Regions from separate parts of the Oceanobacillus alkalisoli genome, predicted to be linked through region 1. Evidence: predicted binding sites of a transcription regulator. Region 1 holds the regulator's gene; each other region holds the start of a gene.
What was found. The regulator Rex, encoded in region 1, represses fermentation and respiration genes when NADH is low (regulators of the CRP and FNR family bind a similar motif). The targets are predictions, from matches to a motif close to TTGTGAAATATTTCACAA.

Region 1 (10,508 bases):
AAATAACAGCTAGAATATCGCTTTCTCGTAGAATCAAATATTCTTTCCCGCCGTATTTCACTTCTGTTCCAGCAAACTTAGAGAAAATAATGCGGTCTCCTTCAGACACTTCAAGAGCAATCTTTTCACCACTGTCTGTTACACGGCCAGAACCTACCGCTACTACATTACCTTCTTGTGGCTTTTCCTGTGCAGAGTCTGGAAGTACAATCCCGCTTGCTGTTGTTTCTTCTTGCTCTACAAGTTCGATAACAACACGATCTCCTAATGGTTTAATCATCTAGAACTCCTCCTTGATTCTAAAGTCTATTTTTTGTTAGCACTCAACCGCAGCGAGTGCTAATCACAATTAATATAATAAGTAATAAGTTAAAAAAATGCAAGCAATGTATCTGTCTTTTTACTATTTTTTAATTCTGATCTGGAAAAGGAGTTGGAAATAGATATTATTGGAGACTTATACATATAATTGGGTATAGATAAGATAAAGTGAAACTTCATTCGGTGGGAATTTTACGGACGGTTACACCGGGATAAAAGTGGGACCAATACTCTGACCCCCCGCCCCGATTTGTGTTAAAATACGTTTGTGTGAATTTATGATAAAAGGAGTCGTTTTGTTTTGCCGAAGAGATATTGGTATGTGATTGTTACGTATTTGATTATGCAGTTTTCTGCGCTTCCGGTGGCATTGTATATTGAATTATATTTTCCTGAAAGTTATTCACAATATATGATTTATTGGACGATCTTCAGTTTTACTGCTGGAATGCTCGTTACGTTATGGCTGATGAGACCAGACATGCAGAAACCGGCACATCGAGATGCTTCCCCTGCTTCTTCTGTGATTCTTTGGTCGATCCTTGGGGTGTTTCTAGCTTTCTTTGCTCAAGGCATCGCCGCTATGATTGAAGTCTTTATTCTCGGCATCCCAGCAGGATCGGAGAATACAATGGGAATCATGGAATATGCCCGGACAAATGTACTCTTTATTTTGGTACCAGCAATTATTGCGCCAATCCTTGAGGAGATAATTTTTAGAAAGATTATCTTCGGGAGCCTCTATAAGCGGATGAACTTCTTTTTCGCCGCTATACTATCAGCGCTTGTCTTTGCTGCTTTTCATGTAGATTTTTCCCATCTTCTTATGTATACCGCTATGGGACTTGTATTTGCTTTCCTTTATGTAAAAACAAAACGGATTATTGTTCCGATTATCGTCCACGCGGGGATGAATTCTTATGTTGTTTATAAGCAGTACAACTTAACACCGGAGGAAATCCAAAAAATGTTAGATCAGCTCGAACAACTGCAGACTATTTTATTTAGTTGCATATAAAGAAATGGAAGATGACTTCATATCAAAAGTCATCTTCCATTTTTTCCTATTGTATTTCCTGTAACATCTCAATGATTTCATCAACGTCTTCAATCGACTCTTCCATCACCGTATAACGTACGACATATAAATCATTTTCCTTAACGAATATACGTCCAATTTCTTCTTGGTTCGGCTCCGTCGCATCTCCGTCCACACGGAATTGATACATCACTTCGCTCTCCGTTGCACCGAAACGTTCAAATTCAAATTCACCTGTTGTCATATCTTCTAAACTTAACTCCAGTACACTGATGAAATTCGCAAGCCCACTAATTTCGTTACCATTCTCATAGTAATCATAAGTGATGATTGCACTGTAATTTCCTAAGTTTTCATCAACTGGGATATATTCAGCTGTTGTTTCGCCTTCCCCTTCTTCGTAGCTTGCAAGCAGCCATTCTTCTTCCTCAAATGGTGTTGGAAGACTGGTAATTTCATTTGCATAATCCCCAGTTATTTCGATTGCTTCCCTTTCTGCAGGAAGTGGATTAACCTCGATAATTTCCGATTCATAAATCTTCCATTTTCCATCATCCAACTGAAGAACATGCTCCCCTATCGTTTCATTGTTCTCGAATTCGCTCCCGTCCTTATCGACGGTGCGCTGCGCGTAAGCAACGACTGCCCTGTCATCTGACTGTTCTTTCACTTCCAGATCGTTCAGCTCGATATCGAGAGAGAACTCAAAGAATTCTTGAATCGTCTCTTCCGTTGAGTCATAAGCTGGTGAATACGGGTGGATTGTCTCCATATAACCGTCCAAGTCTTTTTCCATCAAAGCCTTCACATTAGACTCCAAGACAGAATAGAATACATCTTCCGTTGCTTCTACGTTTTGCTCTGCCGTTTCCTCATTCTCTGAATCATCCGAGCAAGCCGCCAAAAACAGACAGGAGAAGATAACCAGCACTCCTGCCAATAATTTACGATTCGACACGTCTTCCACACCCCTACATTTTTCTCCAGTTTCTCTTCAATTTCCTGTTTCTCTATGTATATATCCTAGTTTGACTCGAGTGGATAATGCTTCAAGAAATAAACAAGTGCCTGCAGTTCAACGGCTAAGTCAATATGATGAACGCGTACATTATCTGGCACCGTAATCCGAACAGGTGTGAAGTTCAAGATACCTTCAATCCCTGCTTTCACTAATTTCTCTGTAATCGCATCTGCTTCTGATACAGGGACGGTAAGAATTGCAACGGAGATCCCCTCGATTCTCTCCATCATTTCACCAATCGCATAAACCGGAACGCCACCTACAATTTGGCCTATCTTGTTTTCATCACTGTCAAAGGCCATTTTTATTTGGATATTATTATTTTTTGTAAAGTTATAATTTAAAAAAGCGGTACCTAGATTACCGACACCGATTAAAGCTACCTCTGTCATTTCATGCTGGTCAAGCGTACTGCGGAAAAAACCAAGCAAATATTCGACATTATAGCCATAACCTTTCTTCCCTAATGCACCAAAGTATGAAAAGTCACGACGAATCGTGGCAGAGTCAACTTTAATCGCTTCAGAGAGATCCTTTGACGAAACCCGGTTCTTCCCTTGTTGATTTAAAGTGTTTAAATAACGATAATACAACGGAAGCCGCTTTGCTGTTGCTTGTGGTATTTTATTTTGTTTCATATCTGCTCCTCATTTCATGATATACGAATTATTTAGTAGTTGTATGGTCTATTCTAACAGAAAATGGACAAAATGTCGTGATGATTTTCACAAGTAATTTCCTTCTGTCGATATTTACGTTACAATACATATAATGGGGTGAATGTATGATTTTAATGCAAATGAATGGACTTTCGAAATCTTTTGGTTCGGAAACCATTTTATCAAATGTAAAACTTGAGGTAAAAGATCTCGATCGAATAGCGATTGTCGGGAGAAACGGGGCAGGTAAATCTACCTTATTAAAAATAATGGCTGGAGATCTCTCCTATGACACGGGTGAGCTGATTAAGCCGAAAGAGCTGACGATTGGATACCTTTCCCAACATATGGAACTGCAATCCGGTAAAACAATCTGGAATGAACTTGTCACGGTATTTGACGATTTAAAAAAACAAGAAGGAAAATTACGTCATATAGAAGAGCAGTTGCAAACCACCGACTTACTCTCGGAAGCTGATTACCAAAACTTACTGACAGAATATGATCGGTTGCAGCACGCCTTTGAAACTGGCGGCGGTTATACGTATGAAGCAGAGATTAAAGCGGTATTGCATGGACTCAATTTCCAAGATTATGATTACAATACGATGATCAGTGAATTGAGTGGCGGGCAGAAAACAAGGCTTGCACTTGGGAAGCTGCTCCTGCAAAAGCCACAGCTTCTGCTTCTTGACGAGCCGACAAACCATTTGGATATCGAAACATTAGGTTGGCTCGAATCTTACTTAAACAGCTATCCAGGGGCTATTGTCATTGTTTCCCACGACCGTTACTTTTTGGACAAGACTGTAACACTAGTCTATGAGATTTCAAGACATCAGACGAAGAAATACCACGGGACATATAGTAAATTTCTTGAACAAAAAGCAGCTGATTATGAACGGGAACGGAAAGAGTTCGAGAAACAACAAACAGAAATTAAACGGATGGAAGATTTCGTCCAGCGTAATATCGCCCGCGCTTCGACGACGAAACGAGCTCAGAGCAGACGGAAACAGCTTGAGCGAATGGAACGGATGGACAGGCCGCTCGGAGACGAGGCATCCATGTCCTTTTCTTTTGATATAGAAAGGAGAAGCGGGAATGATGTCTTGAAGATTGAAGACCTCGCCCTCCGTTATCCGGACGAGGAAGAGTATACCTTTAAACAGGCGAATCTAAGAATCACACGCGGGGAGCGGGTCGTTCTTATCGGGCCAAACGGGGTTGGCAAAACGAGTTTACTTAAAATACTTATTGGGAAACTCCAGGCAACAAAGGGAATCTTTGAGCTTGGGACAAATGTGAAAGTTGGCTATTACGACCAAGAGCAGGCAGATCTTTCCTCGAATAAAACAATCCTCCAGGAACTTTGGGATGAATATCCGCTCGTAATGGAAAAAGATATCAGAACAGTGCTGGGTAACTTTTTGTTTAGTGGAGATGATGTCTTAAAGCCGGTAAATACGTTAAGTGGCGGAGAAAAAGCGAGACTCGCCCTTGCGAAACTAATGATGCAGAAAGCTAATCTGCTTATTCTAGACGAACCGACAAACCATTTGGATATCGACAGTAAAGAAGTACTGGAAGCAGCACTCATGGGATACCCTGGAACAATTCTTTTCGTTTCCCATGACCGTTATTTCATCAATCGGATTACAGACCAAGTTGCACAGATGAGTAAGGATGGAATCAAGATTTATCTCGGAGATTATGACTATTATCTTGAAAAAACAGAAGAAGAAAAAGAATTTATCAGGCTTTCCCAGCAAAAAGAGGATAAGCCAAACACCGATAATAGGCGTCGCAGTTTTCAGGAAGAGAAACAGCTACAAAGCGAGAAACGAAAGCGCGATAGAAAAATCGCACAGCTTGAAACTGCCATTGAAGAAAAGGAATTAGAAATTGCAAACCTTGAAGAAGAAATGACTAAGCCTGAAGTATTCCAAGATCATGAGAAAGCACTGGAATTAACGAAACAAGTGAACGAGCTGAATGACAAATTAGAAGAACTAATGGAGAGTTGGGCAAATTTACAGGATTAATGAATTTCATAATACGTACTTAATGCTTCACCATCACCATCTGTAGTTGAGTTGGTTCGTTCCCAACTACAGATGGTGATGGAAAGCCGACTTTGGTAATTATGAAATTCATTCGGATGAGTAAAAATACAATTTATTGGAGGTTGGCCAGATGACAATAGCAATCGCAACACTTATCGTTCTTATACTCATTAACGCATTTTTTGCCGCTTCTGAAATTGCACTCTTCGGGCTAAACGATAATAAGGTAAAACAACAACCAGAAACCGGTCACAAGAAGTTTATCCTAAAAAAGTGTAATACGGAAACCGCACTTTGTCATCGAAACACGTAAGATTGATGAATTATTTGCCAGTATGAAAAAGCAAAACACCCATATTGCAATCGTTCTTGATGAAAATGGCGGAACAGAAGGCTTAGTAACGATTGAGGAAGAGATTGTCGGCGAAATTTCCAGTGAAGATATTCTATTAAAGGAACATCCAGACATAAACAAAGAGTTCAAGGAAATCGGAACAAATGAATACTTGGTTAAAAGGACAATCGGCTTGTATCAATTGGATGAAATGCTTGCCATCGGTTTACCAATCATGATTTTGATACATTAAATGGATTTCTTATCCATGAGCTTCGACATATTCCAGCGCTTGATGAAGAATTCGTCATTTCCTATAACAACACAGAATTCAAAGCGAGGAAAATAGGAGAAATCGGATTGTCTCTATCGAAAATAAAACGGGGAGAAGTTGGACCTAACTTTTCCTCGTTTTTTATTATAAACGAAGGAAACAGACGATAAGATACGATAAATAAAGATGTCAAGGCTTCCATTCAGAATATTCACGTTTTCTTAAGAGATGTTATCGATTTCACTCGGATTGAGTTGAATTGCCTTATCTATTACGCTTACTATAGGTAAAGATAAAGGAGGAGTATAAATGAAAAAGTTATCAATATTCTTCAGTAATTTCAAACAAGCGATGGACCAATACGGTCAAGCACACATCATCATAGCTCATGCTACAGAAAGCTTTAGCAACAGATTGAAATAACCCCCTTTCAAGCTCCATCATTTACACCATTATATTTATCCACTAAAATAAAAATGAGCACCCTCTTAGCAGAGTGCTCATTTTTTATTTAAACAAATAATCATTCTGAATTGTATATTCCACAGCTATCCGATAAATAACTCCGACCCCGAGCATCGTCGCCATCACCGAACTCCCCCCGTAACTGATGAGCGGTAATGGGATTCCTGTCACCGGCATCACTCCGATCGTCATACCGATGTTTTGAAACACGTGTACAAGTATCAAACTCAAGAAGCCAAAACAGAAATACGAAGCAAATGGAACAAATTTATCCATGCTTAACCCTAACGATACAAGCTTATAAATTAACAGAAAGTACAGCAGAATCACTAAAGATCCACCAATAAATCCGAAAGTCTCCCCAACTACTGAGAATATAAAATCCGTCTGGGCTTCCGGGTAATACACCTCGACTCCGCCAAGACCTTTCCCAGTTAACTGTCCGGAACCAAGTCCCATGTAAGCTCGGTCAAAATGCCAATTAGCTGAATCGGTCGATTGTGTCGGATCAAACCATGTTAGAATACGGTCGATTTGATAATGTCTGCTCGGTCCAACTACCAATTTAGCAAGTGCGGGAAATTGGACAATAAAAATAAGTACAGCCCCTAAAAAAGTACCGACAACCCCTACTAAACTAAGAATGATCTTCCAGCTGATTCCTGCAAAAATAATCATCATCCCAAGGATAAACAAATAAACCATCGCTGTACCAAAGTCAGGCTGCAGCATAATCAAGCCGACTGGAAGCATCGTAATTCCTACCATTTTCAACAAGAGCATCGTATCTGACTTTAACGTACTCTCTTCAAACTTTTGTTTATGCTTACTGATAATAACTGATAAATATAATATCGTCGTCAACTTAACGAACTCTGCCGGCTGGATCGATACGCCGGGAACAATATTGTTAAACCAGCTCTTCGCCCCATTCACGGAGTAGGCAATTGACGATGGACTGACATATAATATAATTAACGATAAAATACCAGCAGCATAAATATATACACTGCCTTTATACAATTGTTCCATGTCCAAGAATTGCACCGACGCAGCAAATAATAGCCCTACAGAAAACCAAACAATCTGTTTAAAGACAAAATTATCATTTTCATATTGCTCAAACTGTGCCGCATTATAAATAGCTACAAGACTGGTCACGAAAAATAAAACGATTAAGATTAATAAATCGGTTTGCACATAATAGGACTGTTTTTTTGTCATTGCTGCATCACCATACTTCTTTTTCTGAAATCTAACTTTTCTAATCATTATCCACAAGCTATTTATTGAAAAAAGCCCGCTATAATGGTCATTAACAATTCTACCCACATTATCCACAGTTTTCGGGAGTTTTTATCCCATTTTTATTCACATCATGAACAGTGGTATAAGAAGGATTCGATATTGTATCCACAAGACTGTGCATAAGTTGTGAATAAACTCCACAACTACTGGGGATTTCTTTCTCGCAACATAGAAGATTATAGAAGGGATACTGTACTTTCAAACTTACTCCAGTCCAATCGATAAAGAAGGCTTATCCCCTCTTATACCCAAGTAGTGAAAGCGGGCATCGACTCACGATCATCTTCTTAGTTTTCTTTATATCAAAGAAAAGAGTGAAAGTTCGATCACATATGGAGCAACCTTCTATCCTGACAGACACAGTTTGGACGTGGCTGCGACTACTGGATGTGCTAGTATAAACGCTCTTCGGCGGGGTGAGTAATCACAGTCCGAAGCGTTGCGAAGACAAGCGCTTGCTTAACCTGCAAGGACGCTTCCACCTTTGTTCTTAAATGAGTTCGAGGGAGGGGTTTGCGTTCAAATCAAGACCATCCCGTTTTCCTTGTTCAAAAGCAATGGTTCCAGCAGCAGCTATCATCGCAGCGTTATCTGTACATAAATTTAGAGGAGGGATCAGTAATGGAATTCCAGCTTCGTCAAACTGGACTTGCATTTCCGTACGCAAACCTCGATTTGCTGCAACTCCGCCCGCAACAATTACTTGCTTCACGTTTTTCTCCTTAGCAGCTCGTAATGTTTTTGTTGTTAACACTTCAATTACACTTGCTTGAAAGCTTGCTGCAATGTCCTCTTTTTTTAACGTTTCTCCACGCTGTTTCGCATTGTGGATTTTATTGATAACTGCAGATTTTAATCCACTGAAACTAAAATCATAACTGCCTTCATCGAGCCAAGCCCGCGGAAAATCAATTGTTTCCTTACCAAGTGCAGCTAAACGATCTACCTCAGGGCCTCCGGGATATGGCAATTCTAACATTCTTGCAACCTTATCGTAAGCCTCACCAGCGGCGTCATCGAGCGTCTCACCGAGCAATTCAAATTCGCCATGTTCTTTCATTAACACAAGTTCGGTATGGCCACCAGACACGATTAAAGCAAGCAATGGAAATGTAAATTCCTGCTCAAATCGATTAGCATAAATATGTCCTGCAATATGTTGAACACCGACTAAAGGCTTCTTTTTCGCAAAAGCGAGTGCTTTCGCAGCATTCACACCAACGAGCAAAGCTCCTACAAGACCAGGCCCTTCTGTAACTGCAATCGCATCAATATCTTTCCATTCCACGTTTGCTTCCTCTACCGCTTCTTCAAGCACCATCGTTATTTGCTCAACATGATGGCGTGAAGCTATTTCCGGGACAACTCCGCCAAACCGTTTATGGCTCTCAATTTGAGATGCAACTACGTCTGAAAGTATTTCCGTACCGTTCTTCACTATAGCAACTGCTGTTTCATCACAGCTCGTTTCAATACCTAGTATGATTTTTTCATTTTTCATTTTAAATTCACCCACATCACAAGAGCATCCTCCTGATCATCTGTATAGTAATTCTTCCGGATACCTCCAGGAAGAAGTCCGAATTTCCGGTACATTCTCTGTGCAACGATATTGGAAACTCGAACCTCCAAAGAGAGCTGTACCGCCCCAATACGAATTGCTGCCATCATTAAATGATGGAATAATTGCTCTCCTATTTTCTTCCCGCGGTACTCAGGCAAGATAGCAATATTTGTAATTTGTGCTTCATCTATGACAATCCACATCCCGGCATAACCGATAATTTCACCACCATAATCGACAACAAAATATAATGCTTGCATATTATCTGTTAATTCATGGTAAAAGATATCCGATGTCCAAGGGACCGGAAAGGAAGACTTCTCTACTTTCAATACTTCTGGCACGTCTTTGATTTCCATTTTGCGTATCACAATTTTAGCCATTGCTCTTTTTTTCCTTTTGGTTTTTTAACCAGTTCGCCTCAGCCTCTGCTAAGCGTAAGTAATTTGGTGCAAGTGTATGAATATTATCCGGGTTCCTTGTTAAACTTGCAAGCCCTAGATGTGCGGGGTTGGTAATATGATAAGGACCTTCCGGCATAACAGCCAAATCACCTAAGGTTTCCATAATCAGTTCTTTAAATGATGCTATATCTGGGCTTAAAAATAAAACAGGCTTTCCTTCCGCTTGTAAATCTTTCAAAACATTTACGAATAACGTATTCTGATCTTGAACCGGATTCGTCAGCTGTCCACTCTTCCATTCATAAACTCCTGTATAAACGAGCCCTCTGCGCGCATCAAAAAACGGGCAAACAAACCCGTCAAAAAAACGTCCCTGGTAACTGAGCGCCTCCAGACTGGAAACTCCAACAATGGGGACGCCAAGCGCCCACGCAAGTGTCTTCGCTGTTGTAAGTCCTATCCGTACTCCAGTGTAAGAGCCAGGACCTTTCGCAACAGCTATCTGATCTAATTCCTCGACATCCATTCCCACTTCAGCCATCAACTGATTGATTGCCGGCATTAAGCGTACGGAGTGGTTTTTCGTCAGATTTGTCATGATTTGCCCAATCACCTGGTCATTTTTCATAATTGCTACACCGAGAACATGATTTGATGTATCAATGACAAGTACATTCATATTTCGTAACCTCTAATCCTTCATCTTGTATAAAATGCTGCAGTAATGATCACCAAATGCATTAAATTTCAATTTCCTTGCCTGGTCATCATCTGTATATTCAATACCTATTTCTAAACGTTCTTCGGGTAAATAGTCTTTAATAAATTCTGCCCATTCAACAACAGAAACACCATCACCATGAAAGTATTCCGAAAAACCGATATCTTCATCTGAATCTTCCAGTCGATATACATCCATATGATATAAGGGGATTCTACCCTTATATTGTTTAACAATCGTGAATGTCGGGCTATTTACATTACGTGTAATTCCAAGTCCTTTAGCTAATCCTTTAGTAAAAGTTGTTTTGCCTGAGCCTAACTCACCTTCCA
Region 2 (10,508 bases), on a different contig from region 1:
CACCTCGAAAATATAGATAAGAAAAAAGGTCAAGGTAAATCAATCAAACCTTGACCTCATAGGCTGGGTGAGTTGCCAACTCTGTTTCTTCCTCTCCTTGTCTTAACAAGCGTAATCCATTCAAGATGACAAGTATCGTGGAGCCTTCATGAAATAACACAGCGAGTGGCAAATTCAATAAACCAAATAGGTTCCATATAACTAAGGCGAGAATCACCCCAACGGAAAATGTGACGTTTAAAGCAATAATTCGATTTAATCTGTGACTCAACTTAAAGCTATAAAAAAGTTTGGCTAAGTTGTTTTTCACAATAACAACATCAGAAGATTCCATTGCAACAGATGAACCGCTCCCCATCGCAATTCCGATATCCGCATTCGCAAGTGCAGGTGCATCATTGATTCCGTCACCGATCATTCCAACAACCTTCCCTGCTTGCTGGCTTTCATGGATGTACTTAATTTTATCTTCCGGCAAGCATGAAGCAGCATATTCGGTCGCACCAACTTCTTTTGCAACTTTTTTTGCAACCGTTTCGTTATCACCTGTTAGAAGCGCAACACGAATTCCATCATTTTGAAATCCTGCCACCGCGTCAGCCGATTCTTTCCGTACCCGGTCTGCAAGCGAGAAATAACCAACGATTTTGTTATCTTTTCCTACAAAAATATTCGTATTTCCGTCAACTGCCTTCTTTCGGTACTCATGAACATCCTCATAATGATCAAATGCAGAAGGTTTTCCGATTTGAATGGCACCTTTTTTCATTCCCGAACCAGCTACCTCTTCCACCGGTTCACTCCGATTAACTTGATCCAAATTCAAATCCTTAAATGTATCTACAACCGCCTTTGCAATTGGGTGACTGGACTGCTGCTCCATGTATACGACTTCTCTTAATACATCCTCATCTGCTGCGTATTCTACAACTTCGAAGTCACCATGTGTGAGTGTACCAGTCTTATCACTATAAAGCACATCCATTGTACTGAGTGCTTCCATTGCCGCCCCACCTTTGAACAACACACCATTCCTTGCCCCGTTGCTGATTGCACTGAGCGTTGCCGGTGTAGCGGATGCGACAAGTGCACATGGACTTGCCACTGTCAGCATAACCATCCCACGATAAAATGCTTCTTGAAAGCTGAAATCAGTAAATGTATAAAGAATGAAAACAAAAATCGGAACTCCTACCAACACACTGATCACATATTTCGTTTCAATCCGGTCGATAAATTTCGATACTTTGGACGGGCGGTTTTGTGCTTCTTCAACCATCCGAATAATATTGGAAAAAATAGTCTCATCACTTGATTTGTTTACCTTTAGATAAAAAGCATTTCCTTCATTAACGGTTCCTGCAAATACTTCGTGCCCTTTTTCTTTACGGACAGGTACAGACTCTCCGGTTAATGCAGCTTCGTTTACCATTGTCTGCCGGTCCGTGAGTCCATCAATTGGGATTAAGTCTCCTTTTGATACAACGACTATGTCCCCCACCTTTAAATCTTCTGTAGGTATCTCGACAACTGTACCATTATCTTTTATAACTTGTGCAATTGAGGGAATGTGGGACATGAGCTCAGAAATGGCGTTAGTGGATTTAGCCGACGCATAATCTTCAAGTGCTTCCGCTCCAGCGAAAATGAGCAGCAAAATCGCTCCTTCTGATTCATACTGAATGGTAACCGCACCAAGCGCAGCCAAGATCATAAGTAAGTCAACATTAGGAGACTTCGATTGAACGGTATCCACTATTGCATTCTTCGCAGCAAAAAAGCCTAAAAAGAAAATGGCTGCATAAAATGAAAGACGGCTTGCCATTTCAACAAAAGGCATGAGAATAAATCCGAGAATGATAAAAAATATACCAATAAGCAGAAACTGGCCTGGACGGCTTTTGACTAGATAGTTGAACATGTTACGCATCCTTTCTAAAAGAAAATTTAACCGCTTAAACTACATAAATTATTAATTTATAATTATTATAAATTAATAATACCATTAGAAAGGATTTACATCAACAAAAAAAGCAGCCTATAGCATAAGATGCGGTACATTTTATCCCGGTGTAACCGTCCGTAACCCCCCCACTGATTGAAGTTTCACTTTATCACATTATCTTTTAAAAAACTTTTTCTAATTTACTCACTTCCTTTTTTACTTCACGAGGCAAATCGAGGAATGGCTGAATATCCTGTACGTATTCTAAAATCCCCACGTATTCCCCATTTTCATCAAATACACCTTTATACGTGATATGGATAACGTTCCCTTCTTTTTTGAACCACATCGTTTCCGAGGTGCGTTTTTTTGTTTTCAGATCACGGATCAGTTGCATAACCTTCTTCAGACTTTTCGGTGGATGGCAATTTGCGACATTCCGCCCAATCGAGCTTGGGGTTCGCACAAACATCATATCAGCCGCTTCTACTTTTTCATTGAAATATTTGAATATATCGTTCTTATCAACGAATGTTATTTCTAACGGCAAGTTGTTCAAAATAATATCCGCTTCCTTCATCGTTAAATATCCGCCGACGAACGGCAAAACGGCAAATGTCTCTCGCTTCGTTCCAATTCCAGTTCACTATTTCCCTTTCCTTGTTGCATAAGCCACACCCGTTCAGATTGCCACTCTTCTTGCGGGTAATAAGACAATAACCGAATACATTACTTTCCGTTGCAATTTGCAACCAATCCTTCTCTGTGAAGACGGTCTTCATTAGCGACAATAGAAATGCCTCTTCGTCAAACAGCATCTCTTTCATTTTCTGCTCAAAAAGACGATATGACTTTACTATATAGAAAAATTCTATTTCGGGGAGTTGCTCCATCATTCGTTTTGTCCCCTTGTATAACGTACGGATCCGGTCATCATTCCCCCACATGATCCGGCAAGGTGATTGCCATTTTTTAATTCCTGTACAATTAATTGGATGGTTGTCATGTCTACATCTTGAATCTGCCGTGCAAGGCATGTTTCGATGATTTCTGATGACTCTCCCCTCTGCAAACGAAGCAATATAGCTTTTAATCCATCTATTAGTTCCTTATTAATCGGAGCGTTAACCATTTCCTCACCATCCTTTAATATTCTCATATCAAGTATAAGCGAGGAAAAGTCATCCGTAGAGGGTTCTTGCAATTGTTCACAAATTGTTTAAGTATGGTCACTTCGATGGGTTACGCATTTTGTTTATACCTTCCTCACAACAGTCACCCTCCGTATAAACAGATAGCTAATTAGATATAATCCAATACCAATTAGGAAGATTGTTACAAAAGTCAGCATGGACACATCAGGTATAAGATTCACAAACGCTTCAATTAACCAGCCTTCAAAAAGACCGTACATAGTTACGACTAGTAATACCCCCAAGGTAATTCTTCCACCTAATAAACCAAAATGGTAAAATATTAATCCGATGATAAATAGTAATGCCATGAGAAAGAACATAACGAATGTATCAATAACTGTTCTTGTTAACCAAGTATCTGAGAGCAGCATAGCAGGATGTCCAAAGATATAATTTGTAATACCGAATAGATTGAGGAGACGTTCGAAAATCAATTGCAATGTATTCCCTGCTACTGCGATGAATAGAGAATAACCGAAGAAGAAGTACATATAGCTCAGAAAAATATTTTTCCGAATCGCACCCATTTTCAACCCGAATGGAATATCCTTCTTAACACTTTGAAAAGCTATAATCGCAACATTCGTATAGGTTGCAAACGGAAACGCCCAAAAAAATTGACTATCTGCTACATCCATTAGGAAATAAGCCATAATACTAGTTGCAACCGTAATTGTAATAAGAATCAACCAAAATATCTTCACTTGATGCTTCATATCTTGTGCATAATAATAAATGAGTCCTTTTACTTGGTTATTCATACGTGTGTGCTCCTTTCTTCTCTGTTAAATAAATCATTAATTCTTGTATAGGTATTCCTTCTGCATCTAACCCGAATTCCTTCGCTTCTTCTATGGAACCATAGGTATAGACAATAGCATTTCCAGCCAGATCTTTTCGTTCGATTACTTCTTTATCCTGTAAAAAATCATCAACCTTTTCTGCTGGTCCAGATACGGCTACCGTTTTCGCCCTTAATACTTCTGAATCCTCTTGCAAAACAACAGATCCTTCCTGCAAAATTATTACTTCTTCAAACATTAAACTCACCTCATCAATTAAATGAGTGGAAAAGATTATTGTTCTTGGATAATCCTCATAATCTTCCAATAATAATTCATAAAAACGTTTCCGAGATGGGGCGTCCATGCCAATATATGGTTCATCGAAAACGGTAATCGGGGCCCTGCTTGCTAAGCCAACCGTAATACCTAAGGCAGACTCCATTCCTTTTGATAAAGCTTTTATCTTTAGACGGGTCGTCAAGTTAAATTCCTTCAATAAATCTTCAGCAAAAGATTGGTCCCAATTCGGATAAAAGTAAGAGAATATCTTTAACACATCTTTGATTTTCAGCTCTTTCGGGAAATTATCGGATTCCTTAATCAAGCAAATTGATTCCATCAATTCCTGCTGATCGAATGAATTTTCACCATTAATTTTTATTTCACCACTGGTTGGCATGATTTGGCCACTGAGAATATTCATGAATGTCGTTTTCCCAGCACCGTTTCTCCCTAGCAGACCGTAAATTTTATTTTCCTCGAGGGTAAAAAATACATGATTTAATGCATACTGTTCACCATACCTCTTACTTAGATTATTCACTTCAATCTTCATTTCCTTCATCCTTCCTTTGTAACATTTCTATAAGCTCCTCATCTGTCATTTGCAGCTTTTTTGCTTCTTCTTTGAGTGGCAGCATGTAATTGTCATAGAAGGTCTGTTTTCTTTTCTTCATCACAATCTCTTTTGCTGTGTCAGTAACAAACATGCCGACCCCTCTCCTTTTTACTAATATTCCTTCTCCTACAAGTTCATTAATCCCTTTTCCAGCAGTAGCAGGATTAATTTGATAAAAGGCAGCAAATTCATTCGTGGATGGCACCCGTGTCCCTGTCTGATAAGTTTCATCCATAATCGAGTCCTCAATCAAATCCTTAATCTGCATGAAAATTGGCTTGCTATCATCTAATTTTTTATTCATTTAAGTTCATCCCTTAGTTGGTTAGTTACTTATGTAATTAACCCTATAACATATTCAGATAAATGTCAATCCTATTTGAATTTGTATTGAAATAAACATGAAAAAACTCGGGATTCTTAGGAAAGAAAACCCGAGTGATTATTGGATTTAGACCAGCTTTTGCAAAATGGTATGATTACAATAGTCGTGGACGTAATACTAGTTTTTAACTTCTTCCTTTGTAAATCGATTTTTTGGTTTCTTTAGACCAAGATGTTCGCGTAGTGTGTCACCTTCGTAATCCAATCGGAATAAACCTCTTTCCTGTAATATTGGAACTACCAATTCCACAAAATCCTCTAAATCCCTTGGTAGTAGCGGGAATTGTATCATAAAGCCATCTGTTGCCTTTTCCTTAAACCATTTTTCCATCTCATCTGCTACTTGTGTTGGTGTACCAATAAATCCATCCCTTTTAGCAGCACCGAAAAATCTTGTGTAGAGATCACCAACCTTGAGATTCTCTTCCTGAATGATTCTTTTCATTTCATTGAATTGGCTTTGAATACTATTTACTCTCGGAAATTCCACTTCTTTTGCTGGCGTATCTAGAGAATATTTAGAGAAATCCACATTTCCCATATATCCAGAAACAAACTTTAAACTTTCATATGGATCGATTAGTTTTTGCAACTCATTATATTTTTCTTGTGCAATTGCTTCCGTTTCTCCTACGATTGGTGATATTCCATGCAGAATGTGAAGCTCCTCTTCCCTTCTCCCAAACTCATTTAATTGTGACTTTAATTTTTGATAAAATTGTTTCGATTCTTCGATAGTATCCCAATGGGTAAAAACAACTTCAGCAGTACGAGCGGCCAGTCTTTGGCCTGGAACGGAAGCACCTGCCTGAATGATGACCGGCTGGCCTTGCTCTGACCTTGCAATATTTAATGGTCCTTTTACCGAAAAATACTCACCACTGTAATGAAGCTCATGAACCTTATTCGGATCATAAAACTCCCCAGTTTCTTTATTATATATAAAAGCATCATCTTCCCAAGAATCCCACAGTCCCTTCACAATATCTACGAACTCCTCAGCTCGCTCATATCGGTGATCATGTTCCCAATGATTTTCTCGACTAAAGTTTAATGCAGTCTGTCCTGTAGCATCAGCAGTTGTGACTACATTCCATGCAGCACGGCCATCACTTATGTGATCAACAGAAGCAAATTGACGTGCAAGGGTATATGGTTCGTTGTATGTTGTCGAAGAGGTAGCTCCGACCCCTATTTTCTCCGTTGCTGATGCTAAAGCCGTTATTAGTACAACTGGATCGAATCGATTCAATATTTGTGGGTGTGACTCGTGATTAATTGCCAGGCTATCTGCAATAAAAGCAATATCGAACTTTCCTTTTTCAGCAATCTGGGCTAACTTTTGCAAGGCCCTCACATCAATATTCGCATTTGGATTTACTGTTGGATGTTGCCAGGAAGCAACATGCATTCCTGTTCCAATTAAATAAGCTGCTAATTTTATTTGTCTTTTAGTCACTTTTCTCTCCCCTTAATTTATTAAACTTAATCTCTAGTTACTTGAATAGGACTCTTTGTAATTACTTAATTCTTCTAAAGAAATAATTGTTGGAAGATAATTTCCTTTGTAAGTTTCCTCAATAAATTTAGCTGTATCATCGGATTGATAAATTTCTACTACTTTTTGAAATGTTTCATTGTCTTTATCCTGTTCTCTTGCCGCAATAACATTTATATAGGGCTTCGCGGTTTCACTTTCATGAATAAGTGCATCTTTTAATGTTAGTCCCGCCTCTAATGAGACTCCGTTATTAATCACCGAACCAGCCGTATCTTCCATTACACGGGGTGTGTTCGCACTATCTACAGGAACAATTTCAATATTTTTTGGATTCTCTTTAATTTTATCTTCTCCGCCATATCCATCAAAGTCATCGACAACAGTTAATAAACCGGCTTCTTGTAATAACAGTAATGCCCTCCCCCAGTTGGGAGCATCATTTGGAACAGCTACCTGTGCTTCATCTGGGATATCATTTATCGTTTGATAAGTACTGGAGTACAAACCAAGCGGAGCAATAATTGTTGTACCAATTGGAACAATATCTGAAGAGGTATTCTCATTAAATGAATCAAGATATGCAACGTGTTGGAATGCATTTATATCGATATCTCCTTCTATCAAGGCCTGATTAGGATCATATGCAGAGGAGAAATTAACAATTTCAATTTCTATTCCTTCTTCCTCCGCTTGTTTTTTTAAATATTCCCACGTCCTAAGTTCGGAATTTCGAATACCGACCTTAACTTTTGATTTTTCTGCTTCTGCACTAGAATTATTTGAACACGCAACTAATAATAGACCAAAGACTAAAAGAATAGGAAAGATCCACTTTTTCATCATCATGCCTCCTGACTAATTTACTGCCTTAATTACATTCTTCTTGCCTTGCGTTCCAATCTATTTCCTATTTCTTGAACTCCCTGGACAATAATCACTAAAATAATAACTGTTACAAGAATTGTGATTGAACTAAAACGCTGGTAGCCATATGTGATTGCTACATCACCTAATCCCCCACCACCAATCGCTCCAGCCATTGCCGTTGCTCCAACTAAACCGATTGTCGCCGTCGTTAAACTTAATATTAAAGAAGAGAAGGCTTCCGGCATTAAAAAGCGATAGATGATTTGAAGTGGTGTCGCCCCCATAGCTTTTGCTGCTTCAATAATCCCTTCATCCACTTCTAATAAAGAATTTTCTACTAATCTTGAAAAATAAGGTCCAATGTGAAGTACAAGCGGAACAATTGCTGCCGTCGTTCCGATTGATGTACCAGCAATCAGCCTTGTAAATGGAATAATAGCCACAAGTAAAATAATAAATGGAATTGAACGAAAAATATTAACAATTGGATTTACAACCGAATAAATCAACCGGTTTTCAAGAATATGACCTTTTCTTGTAACAACTAATAATATTCCTAAGAAAATCCCGATCAATCCTCCGAAAAAGAGTGAGACACTAACCATGTAAAGCGTTTCCCACAAAGCGTTCAATATCAATTCCGCGCTCACTTCCATCTTCAAAAACCTCCTTTACTTTTACGTTTTGCTTCATAATAAATTCAATTGCCCGCTTAATTTCATACTCATCACCAATTAACTCTACAATTAAATTACCAAAAGGAATGCCTTGCAATTCTGTAATATTGCCAAACAAAACATTGATTTCCACAGGATAAACTTTTGCCGTTTTTGAAATGATCGGTTGTCCCGAGTTAATTCCAAAAAATTCAATTTTAAAAATACGACTAAAGTGACTATTTTCTTTCAACAATCGATAGACACTTATGGGAACTTCATCCCGAACAACTGATTTGACGAATTTACGTGTTGTATCCGTCTTCGGATGGGCAAAAATATCATAGACATTTCCTGATTCAATAATTTGGCCATCTTCCATGACAGCAACTCGATTGCAAATTTGTTTAATCACTTCCATCTCATGTGTAATAATTAATATTGTGATTTTATATTCTTCATTTACTTGTTTTAATAAATTTAGTATCGATTTTGTCGTTTCTGGATCTAGTGCCGACGTAGGCTCATCACACAGTAATATAGAAGGATTTGTAACAAGCGCACGAGCGATTCCAACACGCTGCTTTTGCCCGCCTGACAGCTGTTCTGGATAATTTTCAGCCTTCTCTTCTATACCAACAAAACGAAGGATTTCATATACACGATTTTCTACTGCTTTCTTATTATATCCACTTAACAATAAAGGCATTGCTACGTTATGGAAAACAGTCTTAGAATGGACTAGATTAAAATGCTGGAAAATCATCCCGATATCCTTCTTCGCCTCACGTATTTCATGCTGGGATAGGTTTGCTAAATTCCTTCCCTCAACAATCACTTCACCTGATGTCGGATACTCTAATAAGTTAACGGTACGTAAGAGTGTACTTTTACCAGCTCCACTGAAACCTATTACCCCAAATATATCTCCTTTTTTAATCGTTAAATTTATATCTTTTAATGCTTCTACTTTATTCCCATTACTTTCAAACACCTTCGAAGTCTGGTGGAATTCTATCAATATAACCCCTCCTTTTCTTCCTCTGATTTACATTAAAATGCTGGAACGACTGCTTCTCCGTAATTTTCAAGGATGAACCCTCTAACTTTCTCCGTTGTCAACGCATCTATAAGCTTTTGAACCGGTTCACTATCCTTGTTGTCTGGCCTAGACACAAGCACATTCACATATGGTGAGTCGGCTCCTTCAATGATCAATGAATCTTCTAATGGGTTAAAATCAGCTTCAAGCGCATAGTTTGTATTAATTGCTGCAGCTTCCACATCATCCAGTGAATGAACTAAGAGTGGTGGATCGACTGGAACAAATTCTAGATTTTTACTATTCTCTGTTATATCTTCTAGTAAGAAGTCACCTGATTTCGTTTCATCTAATTCAATAATTCCATTATCTGCAAATAATTCGAGTGCCCTTGAGAAATTTGAAGGATTATTCGGTATGGCGATTTGTGCTCCCTCGGATAATTCATCAATTGAATTAATTTCCTTTGAGTAGATGCCAAACGGTTCAATGTGAATCCCTTCCACGACTACTAAATCCAATCCACTATCTTCGTTAACTTGCTCCAAATACGGAGTGTGCTGAAAGAAGTTCACATCCAAATCCCCATCTGCTGTCTGCTGATTTGTTTGAATGCCATCTGTAGTAATCACTATTTCTAAATCGATACCGTCTTCTTCCAAATCTGGTGCAATAAATTCCAATATTTCCGCATGAGGTACAGATGAAGCGCCAATCTTTAACGTAACTTGCTCATTCTCTGTAGTAGCTTCTGTTCCGCAACCTACAACTGCAAATACTACAATCATTATTAGTACTAAAAGAATAGTATTTTTGATCTTCATTTTGTTCACTCCTAACCGCTTTTTAAATGAGAATAATCACTTATTTCCATTCAGGTTCATTATTTAATTCTCTTTTTTTATCTTGTTTCAACTGGAATCCTTGTAGTAAAGACAGCGCACTTTCATACAAAAAGTAAGAAGCCTTAATTAATGATGATTCATCAATTGTAAAAGCAGGGTGATGCCAATCTTCATTTCCATTCGTTCCAAAGAAAACAAAAGCACCAGGAATTTGTTGCTGATAAAAGGCGAAATCTTCTCCCCCCATTGTCGGTTCTGGATCTACCGTGTTTAAGCCTTGTTGTTGTGCAGCTTGGTAGATAGTTTCTATTGTTTCTGTGTCATTTATCACTGGGGGCGGTCCGGGAAACCAATCAATAATAGCCTCTCCCGAATATGCACGGACTGTA
Region 3 (10,508 bases), on a different contig from region 1:
AACAGCATTTCCTATTTGTTTATAGGCATTATTTATAGAACAATCAAACTCCCAACTATCAGGGAAGCTTTGTATCCTTGCATATTCCCTAACGGTGAAAGGTCGGGTTTCATCTGGGTGACATCTTTCCGTTTGTTTTTGGGCAGGTGAGGTAGTTAAAGTCAATGATGGTTCATCCCAAGATAACCTCCGAGCCATGCCTGTTCTCCCACCACCAGAGTAATAGCTTTTTCCCATATAATCTTTCGCTATTTCTTCAGGAAGATCTCTCCAATATCCTCCTGGAGGTACAAGATCAAGAACTTTCTTTTTAGATTCGGGATAATTTGCTCCATCAGATGCGGGGACATCTTTAAGTACATCCTTTAAAGTTAGTTCATAACCATAAGGTTTAGGGAACTTAAAATTTATATCGATATAATTATTTATTAAATCATTTCTAACACCAACAATAACAATTCTTTCCCTTTTTTGAGCTACATCATAATCTAATGCCTTAAGAACTTTCCATTTCACTTTGTAACCGATACTGGAAAAAACATTTAGCATTGTTTCTAGCGTTCTCCCATGATCATGATTGACAAGGCCCCTAACATTCTCAGCTAAAAACATTTTAGGTTTTAATTGATCTAAGATCTTACCAAAGTGATAAAATAATGTACCTCGGGCATCCTGCAAACCTTCTTTTTTGCCAGCATAACTAAATGCTTGGCAAGGATATCCCCCAGATAAGAGATCCAATTCGCCTACCGCAATTTCATCAATATAGTTTTCTATGCCGACCTCCGTTACTTTCTCAATATCTTCTTCAATTACATTCCAATGAGGTTTGTTTTTTCTTAAGGTATTACAAGCATGCTTGTCAAATTCAATATTTCCAATAGACTCAAAACCAGCTTGTTCTAGACCAAGTGCCAGACCACCAGCGCCAGCGAATAATTCTAATACCTTATATTCCTTTTTAGGTTTTATTCCTCTTACCTCAACAAAATTATTATCATCTGTTTCTTTCACTATTTTTTGCGAGGTCTTTTTATTATCCTCTATCTCTTCTAGATCAAAGCCAAAGCTCATTTGTTCGGAGATTTCATCAAGCTCTACATCAAGGGTTTCACATAACTTTATAACATTAGATTTGATAGGACTGTAGTTAGGGGAAAGTATCATGGATAATTGATTTTTACTTACTCCTAACTGTTCAGCTAATTCTGTTTGTGTTTGTATTCCGCGTTTTTCCATATGAGCTCTTACTCTTTCTTTACTTAATGTATACAACTCTACCCTTCCCTTCATAAGTTAAATATAAATTTAACTATTGCACAGGTTATTATATTATGAATAGACATTGATAGTCAACAAATTAAAATCATATCTTTTTACTGTATCATACTATTATATTAGATTCGAGAAGTGACGGTCACGTGAATTAGCCTGTACCTATCAAAACTCATTTCACCTATTCACCCGCCTCCCCAATCAAAATACCCGCTCTCTCCAACTCCCGACAAACCTCCTCAATCTTTTCCAAAGAATCTGCCTCCAATGTATGCAAATGCAATCCATTCGTAAGAGATGACAAATGCGCAACATTCGGCACCCGCAAATTCTGATAGAAGAGATCAACTTCCTTTCGATTACTCACGCGAATCGAAGCCGTAATATCCCCATAAACCGGATGATCCACACTCACATCCCTCACCGTCACCCCATGGTCGACCATAATATACAATTCCGCTAACGTCTGTTCCGGTGTATGATTCACAACAATTGTCTTTCGTACCATATTATCTTCCGCTTGATCACTTATATAAATATAACCTTGACTCGTTGCGACAACTGGTTCATTTTTTGCTTTTAAAATCGACACATCTTGCACAATCACTTGTCTTGATACATTCGATTTTTCCGCAAATACAGAAGCGGTAATTGGCTCTTTTGACTTTTTGAGCTCCCTTATAATCAGCTTCTGACGCTCACTGGATGACATTTTTTCTTTACCTTGCATGTGCTTTATCCCCTTATTTGTATAGATTTTTATAATAAGTGCTTGATATTATATTAATTTTATGTAAATATAGATGTCATGACACCCACCCTAGATTATCTCATCCAGCTTATTTTTATGCAATACATGTGAAGTAATTAACAATCAAACTCTTAATAAATATGAAAATGGAGCGTACATACAATGAATCAAATCAAACTACGAAAAATGTTAGAAGACTTTTTTCTAGAAGATATTGGAGATAAGGACCTGACAAGTCATGCGATCTTCCCAGCGAAGCAAAATGGAAGCGGTATTTTTATAGCGAAGGAATCTGGAGTTATTGCAGGCCTAGACATTATTCAACAAGCTTATCATTTACTAGATTCAAAGTTAGAAGTCTCTCTTTACTATACGGACGGAGACTATGTGCAAAGGGGCGAGAAAATTGCGGAAGTCCGCGGTTCAGTTCGGAATATCTTAACTGGGGAACGGGTTATTTTAAATCTACTCCAGCGCATGAGTGGGATTGCGACCTTGACGAATCAATGTGTAGGAACGTTGAATGACTCTTCCATTCAAATTTGTGATACAAGAAAAACGACACCGGGCTTACGTATGTTCGAGAAATATGCAGTGACGGTCGGTGGTGGTAAGAATCATCGGAACGGATTATATGATGGTGTAATGATTAAAGATAACCATATTTCCTATGCAGGGTCGATTACAAAAGCTGTCGAAAAAGCCCGAGAAGCACTTGGACATATGGTGAAGATTGAAGTCGAAACAGAAAGTAAAGCAGGGGTAATCGAAGCTGTGGAAGCAAAAGCTGATGTGATCATGTTTGATAACCGGACTCCGGAAGAAGTGAAGGAATTTGCGAAGCTCGTGCCGCCCCCGATTATCACGGAAGCGTCTGGTGGAATCAACCTTGAAACCCTAGCAACATATGCAGGAACAGGTGTGCACTATATTTCACTAGGTGCGTTAACCCACTCGGTGAAAGCATTGGATATTAGTTTGCTTGTAAAAGAAGAACAGGAAAATAACTAAGGTTCCGGCAAGGAGATGCAAGATGAGAAACGTTTGGAAACTGTCGATAATCTTACTTAGCTTCACATTATTAGTCGCATGTGGAAGCGAAACAAATTCTGAACCAGCCGATGGGCAAAATACGCAGCTTTCAACAACAATCAAAGGCGGACGAACTGGTGGTGCTTGGGCGGTGTTTACGGAAGGGATTGCGGAGTCGATTCGCCGGGAGAATGGTGGATCATTTATAACGGTCGAGCCTGGAAGCATTATTGAGAATCCATTAATGGTTGGAACAGGAAAAGTTCCCTATGGCCTGTCCTATTCGATGACAGCTTATGCTGCTTATAGAGGACTAGAACCGTACAACCAAGCCTTTAAAGATATCCGTGCCGTCAGTGTCGTTGTCCCCGCAAACTATTATCAGCTTTTTACTAGAGAAGAGCTTGGGGTCACCTCGATTGCGGACTTATTAGAAAGTAATGATCCACTCCGCATATCAGTGAACCAACAAGGTTCAGCAGGCGAAGTTATTACCCGGGAAATTTTAAAATTTTATGGGGTGAGCTATGAAGAGATCATTTCTGAAGGTGGTTCAGTTGATTTCCTCTCTGGTTCGATGGCTTTTGAACTCATGGCTGACGGTAGGCTTGATGCTGCGGGGAATGCTGAATCCGCTCCTTCCAGTAACATTATCGAAGCAGCAACTACGACAAATTTGAATATGATTTCCTTTGAAAAAGAAGTGATCCAGACTATTGCCAAAAACCTAGGAATGGAGCCGAACATCATTCCAGCTGGAACCTATGATTTTCTCGCAGAAGACGTTCATACGGTGAGCACACCGGCAATTCTCATGGTTCATAAAGATGTCTCTGATGAAGAAGTCTATGCTGTCACAAATAGTATTTATAATAATTTGAATTATTTAGATACCGTTCATGAAGAATTTAAAGCATTAACGAAAAGAAATATGAGCAATGTTGGAGAACTCCCCCTGCATCCGGGAGCGGAGAAGTTTTTTAAAGAAAAAGGGCTGCTTGAAAAATAATCCAAAGGTGGACGGAGCTTAGCCTCCGATAAAGGAGTTTGTTCAATGGTGAACCTAAAAACACGTATAACCGGCTGGTTCGGGTATGGGTACCGTCGCCAGCTGTCATCCTATCATTTACATATCTTTAGACTGCTTGCTTGTATTCTAGCAGTCTATCAAATCTGGTCGGTCATTTGGGGGAAATTAGATCCGCTGAATCAAATGGCATTGCATTTATCCGGTATTCTTGCAATCGCCTTTTTGCTGTATGGTTATTCCAGGAAAGCCCACGCAGGTAAAACAACGGAAAATCCGACTTGGATCGATTATACAGCGGTACTCCTCGTCATTCTAGCTGGCATTTATTTTTCGCTGCATGCGGAGCGCATAGCGATAAGAATTCCAATTATGGACCCGCTCACGACTCTCGATTTATTTTTCGGGCTTGTGTTTATCTTGTTAGCAATTGAAGCCGCACGCCGCACGATGGGTTTTCCAATTATTGCGATTCTGCTCGTTGGTTTTTGTTATATTTTCTTCGGGCATTATTTGCCGGGAATCTGGCAACACCGGGAGTTTTCTTTTATAGAGGTCATTCATGAGCTCGCCTTCAGTTATAACGGATTATGGGGTTCTCCGATTTCAGTAGCGGCAACTTTCGTGTTTATGTTCCTCTTGTTTGGCGCATTTTTAAAGCAAGCTGGGACAGGTGAATTTTTCTTTCAATTATCGACTGCGATTGCTGGGAGAACACGAGGCGGAGCTGCCAAAGTAGCTGTATTAACGAGCGCCTTTTTCGGTTCAATTTCCGGAAGTCCAACTGCGAATGTCGTTGCAACAGGATCCTTTACGATTCCAGTGAGTAAAAAAAATGGCTATAAACCATCTGTTGCTGCAGGAATTGAAGCTGTAGCGTCAACTGGCGGAAGCATTCTGCCTCCGATTATGGGTTCGTCTGCCTTCTTAATGGCCGCGGTAACCCAAATCCCATATGGAATGATTGCCCTTGCTGCTACGATTCCAGCTATTCTCTATTATGTTTCCTTGCTGTTGATGGTTCATTTAGAGGCAGTGCGTTCTGATATACCTCGGCCGAAAGCAGAGAATATACCAGACATTAAAAAGGTGTTAAAGGAAGGATGGTTCCATTTCATCCCTTTCATTGTGCTTATGTATTTTCTTATTCAAGGTTACAGTGCATCGCGAACAGGGTTTTACGCCATTATTGCCATTATCGTCGTAAGCTGGTTTCGCAGGGAAACTCGTATTGGAGTTAAAGCGACATTTCAAGCGCTGGTGGACGGGGCAAGATCATCCATTCCTGTTACGGCGGCTTGTGCTGTTGCAGGCTTGATCATTACAGCCATCATGTCTACAGGGCTCGGAGGAAAATTAACGAGTATCGTGCTTGGCTTAACGGGCGGACTTTTTATCCCTACATTGCTGCTTGTAATGGTCATTTGTATTGTATTAGGAATGGGCATGCCAGTAGCTGCTGCGTATATTTTAACTGCGATGCTTGCTGCCCCTACATTAATTGAATTAGGTATTCAGCCAATGGCAGCACATTTATTTATCGTTTATTTCTCCATTTTTTCAGCAATCACACCACCTGTTGCCGTAGCAGCGTATGCAGCTGCTGGAATTGCCGACGAAAATCCGAACCGAGTGGGCTTAGAGGCAGTGAAATTCGGAATCGTTGGGTTCTTTATTCCATTTATGTTCGTGTTGGAACCGGCATTATTGCTGGAGGGTTCAATTGGAGAAATCGTGCTAGCTGTTCTTACTGCTTTACTAGGTATTACTGCACTTACTGGAGCGATGATTGGCTGGCTTGTAACGAATGCGACCGCGCTCGACCGGTTACTTTTACTTGGTAGTGGCTGTTTATTCATCTTCCCGGGTGTCATCTGGAATATAGCTGGCCTTGCACTCGTTCTCGTTGTTTTCTTCATGCAAAAAGGGTCAAGAGAGCAAATTTCACCGATTCATTCGATAAGAGAAGCGGAGTAAATGGCCGCTTCTCTTATTTGGTTGTTGCATTTAGTTGCAACAGGGATTTGTCAGTTAACGATTGATCAGTATGCCTGAGTCGGGCTTTAAGCAATTTTGTCAGTGACTAATTTAACAAAAAGCAACCGGGTCGGGTGGTGAGTGGCACCATTAACGACCAAATAAGCAAAAAAACGCCCCACACCAGCGTGGAGCAACCTTTGGACGCCCGCTTACCCACAAATCACCGCTTGCTTCAAAACTTCCTTCTCCAATAAAGCAACCCCAACCTCAATATCTTCTTCCTCTGTAAATTCATCAGGATGATGACTCAATCCATCGACAGAAGGAACGAACACCAGGGTAGTCGGCCAGCTGGAAGCGGTGTTCATCGCATCATGACCTGCACCACTTGCCATGAACATATAAGAAACTCCGGCCTCTTCACATGTCGCCGCAAACGCCTGCGCTAATTCCTCATCCATCATGACCGGGTCATCATTTTGGATGACTTCCATTGAAATGGGTGTCGCACGCTTCCTCTCGATTTGCTCCGCTTTTTCCTTTATCCGTTCAAGCACCCGTTCACGGGAATCGACATATATACTGCGGATATCCACCTTGATTGATGCACTCCCGGGCACAACGTTCATGGCCCTTGGCGTTATATCCAGTACACCGACCGTTGCAACTGTTTCATGTTCATCTTCAAAAAGACCTGCTTCTTCAACAGCAAGCGCTAACTCAGCTGCAGCAAGCAATGCATCTCGTCGATTCTTCATCCCAGTCGTTCCAGAGTGGGAACTCTTTCCGGAAATATGAATTGCCAATCGAAGCGGTGCCGCAATTCCTGTCACAATACCGATTTGTTTATTCTCCTGGATCAACTTTGGCCCTTGTTCAATATGCAATTCATAAAATGCTTTTACACGTCTATCACTTTGGTCTGCCTGTGGGAACTGATCCAACTCAAGTCCCTGTTCCTTTACCGCATCCCTTAGCGATATTCCATTTCTATCCTTCAATGTTTCCAATGTCGCAAGGTTCACCTTATTCATCATCACCTTACTACCAAGCGTCGCAAAGTTAAAACGTGACGATTCCTCACAAGTAAAACCGATTAATTCAATCGGATGCTGCGTCTGGGTTCCTGCTTCTTTTATCGAGCGGATAATTTCAAATCCAGCTACAACACCAAGCAGACCATCATACTTCCCACCTTGATAAATCGTATCTAAATGAGACCCAATAATGACAGGGGGAAGCGAGTCGTCTGCACCAGGCAGGCGGACGATAACATTCCCCGCTGCATCAATTTCTGTTCCAAGCCCAAGCAAGGTCCCTTCCCTCATCAAATATTGCTTTGCGAGATATTCTTCGGATGTATAGGCGATCCGCTCAATCCCTCTATCCGCCTCACCTAATTCATTCAATCTATCTAACGTTTTCATTAAGCGCTCGATTTTCATATGGTCCATCCCCATTACTTTAGCATTATGTATAGTTATAACTTACCGTATATTCCGTAATAACTCCAGACATTTTAAGATCTTAGCGTACATGCAAAAAGGGTCAAGGGAACAAGTCCCTTGACCGCATCAATATCACAAGCTTAATTGTTTCCTCTTACTTCCCATGCAGCTTCCAGTGCAGTTCCCGTACTTGTTCCGCAAGTTCCGGAACTGGTCCATCAACTACTGCGTCCCGAATCACGTCTTGGATTGGCAGACTTCGAACAGGCGACGGAGCAACTCCCAGCTCACTCATCCACTCGGCAAGCTGCTCCGACGAACTTGCGTACACAATCCGGCCTAAACCAACCCAGCCATGAGCCGCTGAACACATCGGACAATGTTCACCTGAAGTATAAACAGTCGCCTCTCTTCTATCTTCCGGCTTCATGTTCCCCGCTGCCCAGCGCGCGATAGCGAATTCCGGATGTTGCGTATGATCTCCGCCCGCAACATGATTATGGTCTTCAAATAGTACCTCTCCATCCGCTGAGACAAGGACAGAACCGAATGGCTCATCACCTTTCTCGAGAGCGGACTTTGCCAGTTCCACACAACAGCGTAAATGTTTTCTATCTGTCTCTGTTATCATATTGTAATCCTCCTTCATTCATGTACCCATATTCTATCGATGTACCCATTCACTTTACAAGCTTTCCGATTCCTTGAGGGCAACCTCTTTCAGGTCCCCCTGTAGTCTCAGAAGGTAAAATATTCCAGCAATAATCAGGATACCACCGACAGCTTCCACAGGTGTAAGCATCTCATTTAAGAGGAAGATCGCTAAAACAGAAGCTCCAATTGGTTCTCCCAACGTAGCCATGGATACCGTTGTTGTATTGACATAGTTTAATAGCATATTGAAAATGATATGTGCTCCTGTTGGAAAAAATGGCGAGCATAATGAATACGATCCAATCATTTGCACTATAACCAGTAAACGGTATCCCGCCAATTAAATTAAAGATTGCAACCGCTACCCCAGCCATAAAGAACACTAAAAAGCTGTATACCCAATGATTAATCGATTTTACATTCCGTTGACCGATCATTAAATATAGAACAACAGATACGACGGCACAGAAAGATAAAATATTTCTAAAGAAGGCGCCACTACCGCCCCCTAAATTACCTCCTCCAACAATGACAACACCAATAAAAGCAACACCCATCGCAAACACAGTACGGATATCTACCTTTTCTTTAAAGAAGAGGAGTCCTAGAGCTAAGGCAATTGCGGGCTGTAATGCTAGAATTAGAGTAGAACTTGTCACGGTTGTATGATTTAAGGATTTAAACCACAATCCAAAATACCCAGCTAAAAAGATACCAGCAAATACAATCGCTACCCATTCTCTAACTCGTATCCTAAGAAATGCTTTCCGATGTTTAATAACCATAGGAAGAATGATTAAACATGCTAAAAACATCCGATACATGACCATCACCGTCGAGGGTGCATTCGATAATTTCACAAATATTGCAGATAAGGAGATGCAGATAATTGTAATGACTAATAGAATGTTAATCGTTCTCTGCTTCAATCGTTTCCCTCCCAAAATACGTTCTATATTTTCTAAACAACCAATAAAATCAGGCAGTGTTTAGTTGACTCACCTGATTTTACTTAGCAACGATATTCATTTAACCATCCTAATAAGAAAATGTCACATAATTTTCTTTCAGTATCTTTTGTAATTTATTCAGCTTTTCAATCGAGTCACCGGAAAAACGTTTCCCAAATTCAATTACCATTGCTTCCATTAGAGCTATCGTCGGGATAATCGAGAACACGTCGTCACTTGCTTCGATTTTCAGGACTGTTGTTGCATACTTCATAATCGGACAAGAAATATGATCAGTGATTAAGATAATTGGGATATCCAGTTCATGCGCTACTTTAGCGGCCCGGATAATTCGCTCGGTATATGGTTCTAAGGAAAAAACTAATAAAACCTCCTCATTTTCTATTTGCATCACCTTATCTAACACTACTTCAGAATCGTGACTTAACTGCCTTACCTTTGGATAAAACTCTCCAATTAGCTGTTCAAAATAAAGCGCGACCGGCTTATAAGGCCTCATACCAAAGATATTGATAGATTTAGCTTGAACAAGCATATCAATTGATTTATCAAAATTCCCTAGCAAATAACTTTTTGCAAAAAAATAAAGAGGCAAATTTGTTTATGCCTCTCTGTTCCATCTTATTCAAGTTTTCTTAAATCAAAGATCTCAAACGTCCATTTCATCCCAGCGCAATTAATCTTTCTTCAGGTTCTGCAATTAATTTACCTGTCATGCCAGAAACAATTGCTTTAACATTTAAAGTCCCAGAATACCTAAACGATAATTAATTCTCATGCCATATCATTTCAAGCTTATTCTAATAAGATCTCAGGAAACAGAACTTTTCAATTATAATAAAATTATCTTCCCATCCAACCGCCATCAACAGCTAACAAGTGGCCATGCACATAATTTGAAGCATCTGAAGCTAAATATACTACCGTACCCTTGAAATCCTCTGGGCTTCCCCAACGACTAGCAGGGATACGTTCTAAAATTTGCCTACTTCTCGTTTCATCTCGAATGAGTGCTTCATTCATATCTGTTGCAATATAGCCAGGGACGATTGCATTTACATTGACATGGTGCTGTGCCCATTCATTTGCAAGTGCTTTTGTTAACTGGGCTACCCCACCTTTTGCGGATGCATAGGCTGGGATATTGATTCCACCTTGAAAAGAGTTCAAAGATGCTACATTAATAATTTTTCCACTTTTCTTTGGAACCATATAGTTTCCCGCTTGCTGCGCTAAAAGCCAAACGGCTTTTAAATTAACATTCATCACATCGTCCCAATCAGATTCTGAAAAGTCTACAGCAGGAGAACGGCGTTGGATGCCACCATTATTGACAAGGATATCAATCTTTCCGAAGTAATCCACTACAG

Region 2: a site for Rex is predicted at 3,142-3,159, ahead of L3V42_RS11035 (DUF438 domain-containing protein). Genes of this name have one in related genera too.
Region 3: a site for Rex is predicted at 2,132-2,149, ahead of nadC (carboxylating nicotinate-nucleotide diphosphorylase). Genes of this name have one in related genera too.

What each region holds. Positions count from the first base shown of each region.
Region 1 covers NZ_JAKNRA010000028.1:2,783-13,290, forward strand. The annotation lists gene groES (co-chaperone GroES) at 1-280, opposite strand, end outside; gene L3V42_RS17650 (CPBP family intramembrane glutamic endopeptidase) at 623-1,339, shown strand; gene L3V42_RS17655 (hypothetical protein) at 1,386-2,318, opposite strand; gene L3V42_RS17660 (redox-sensing transcriptional repressor Rex) at 2,384-3,019, opposite strand; gene L3V42_RS17665 (ABC-F family ATP-binding cassette domain-containing protein) at 3,166-5,085, shown strand; gene L3V42_RS17670 (hypothetical protein) at 5,082-5,243, opposite strand; gene L3V42_RS17675 (CNNM domain-containing protein) at 5,237-5,419, shown strand; gene L3V42_RS17680 (hypothetical protein) at 5,442-5,693, shown strand; gene L3V42_RS18610 (hypothetical protein) at 5,723-5,884, shown strand; gene L3V42_RS17685 (FtsW/RodA/SpoVE family cell cycle protein) at 6,222-7,403, opposite strand; gene tsaD (tRNA (adenosine(37)-N6)-threonylcarbamoyltransferase complex transferase subunit TsaD) at 7,978-8,988, opposite strand; gene rimI (ribosomal protein S18-alanine N-acetyltransferase) at 8,985-9,434, opposite strand; gene tsaB (tRNA (adenosine(37)-N6)-threonylcarbamoyltransferase complex dimerization subunit type 1 TsaB) at 9,427-10,134, opposite strand; gene tsaE (tRNA (adenosine(37)-N6)-threonylcarbamoyltransferase complex ATPase subunit type 1 TsaE) at 10,147-10,508, opposite strand, start outside.
Region 2 covers NZ_JAKNRA010000008.1:25,135-35,642, forward strand. The annotation lists gene L3V42_RS18515 (helix-turn-helix transcriptional regulator) at 1-20, shown strand, start outside; gene L3V42_RS11020 (heavy metal translocating P-type ATPase) at 44-1,921, opposite strand; gene L3V42_RS11025 (PAS domain-containing protein) at 2,127-2,525, opposite strand; gene L3V42_RS11030 (hypothetical protein) at 2,470-2,841, opposite strand; gene L3V42_RS11035 (DUF438 domain-containing protein) at 2,838-3,077, opposite strand; gene L3V42_RS11040 (hypothetical protein) at 3,201-3,902, opposite strand; gene L3V42_RS11045 (ABC transporter ATP-binding protein) at 3,895-4,761, opposite strand; gene L3V42_RS11050 (GntR family transcriptional regulator) at 4,751-5,128, opposite strand; gene L3V42_RS11055 (LLM class flavin-dependent oxidoreductase) at 5,327-6,667, opposite strand; gene L3V42_RS11060 (MetQ/NlpA family ABC transporter substrate-binding protein) at 6,701-7,549, opposite strand; gene L3V42_RS11065 (methionine ABC transporter permease) at 7,582-8,232, opposite strand; gene L3V42_RS11070 (methionine ABC transporter ATP-binding protein) at 8,174-9,253, opposite strand; gene L3V42_RS11075 (MetQ/NlpA family ABC transporter substrate-binding protein) at 9,286-10,092, opposite strand; gene L3V42_RS11080 (amidohydrolase) at 10,139-10,508, opposite strand, start outside.
Region 3 covers NZ_JAKNRA010000003.1:76,734-87,241, forward strand. The annotation lists gene dcm (DNA (cytosine-5-)-methyltransferase) at 1-1,275, opposite strand, end outside; gene L3V42_RS06325 (transcription repressor NadR) at 1,457-2,005, opposite strand; gene nadC (carboxylating nicotinate-nucleotide diphosphorylase) at 2,189-3,037, shown strand; gene L3V42_RS06335 (TAXI family TRAP transporter solute-binding subunit) at 3,060-4,067, shown strand; gene L3V42_RS06340 (TRAP transporter permease) at 4,113-6,062, shown strand; gene L3V42_RS06345 (Zn-dependent hydrolase) at 6,275-7,510, opposite strand; gene L3V42_RS06350 (nucleoside deaminase) at 7,668-8,144, opposite strand; gene L3V42_RS18485 (EamA family transporter) at 8,199-8,411, opposite strand; gene L3V42_RS06355 (DMT family transporter) at 8,317-9,096, opposite strand; gene L3V42_RS06360 (MurR/RpiR family transcriptional regulator) at 9,206-9,733, opposite strand; gene kduD (2-dehydro-3-deoxy-D-gluconate 5-dehydrogenase KduD) at 9,982-10,508, opposite strand, start outside.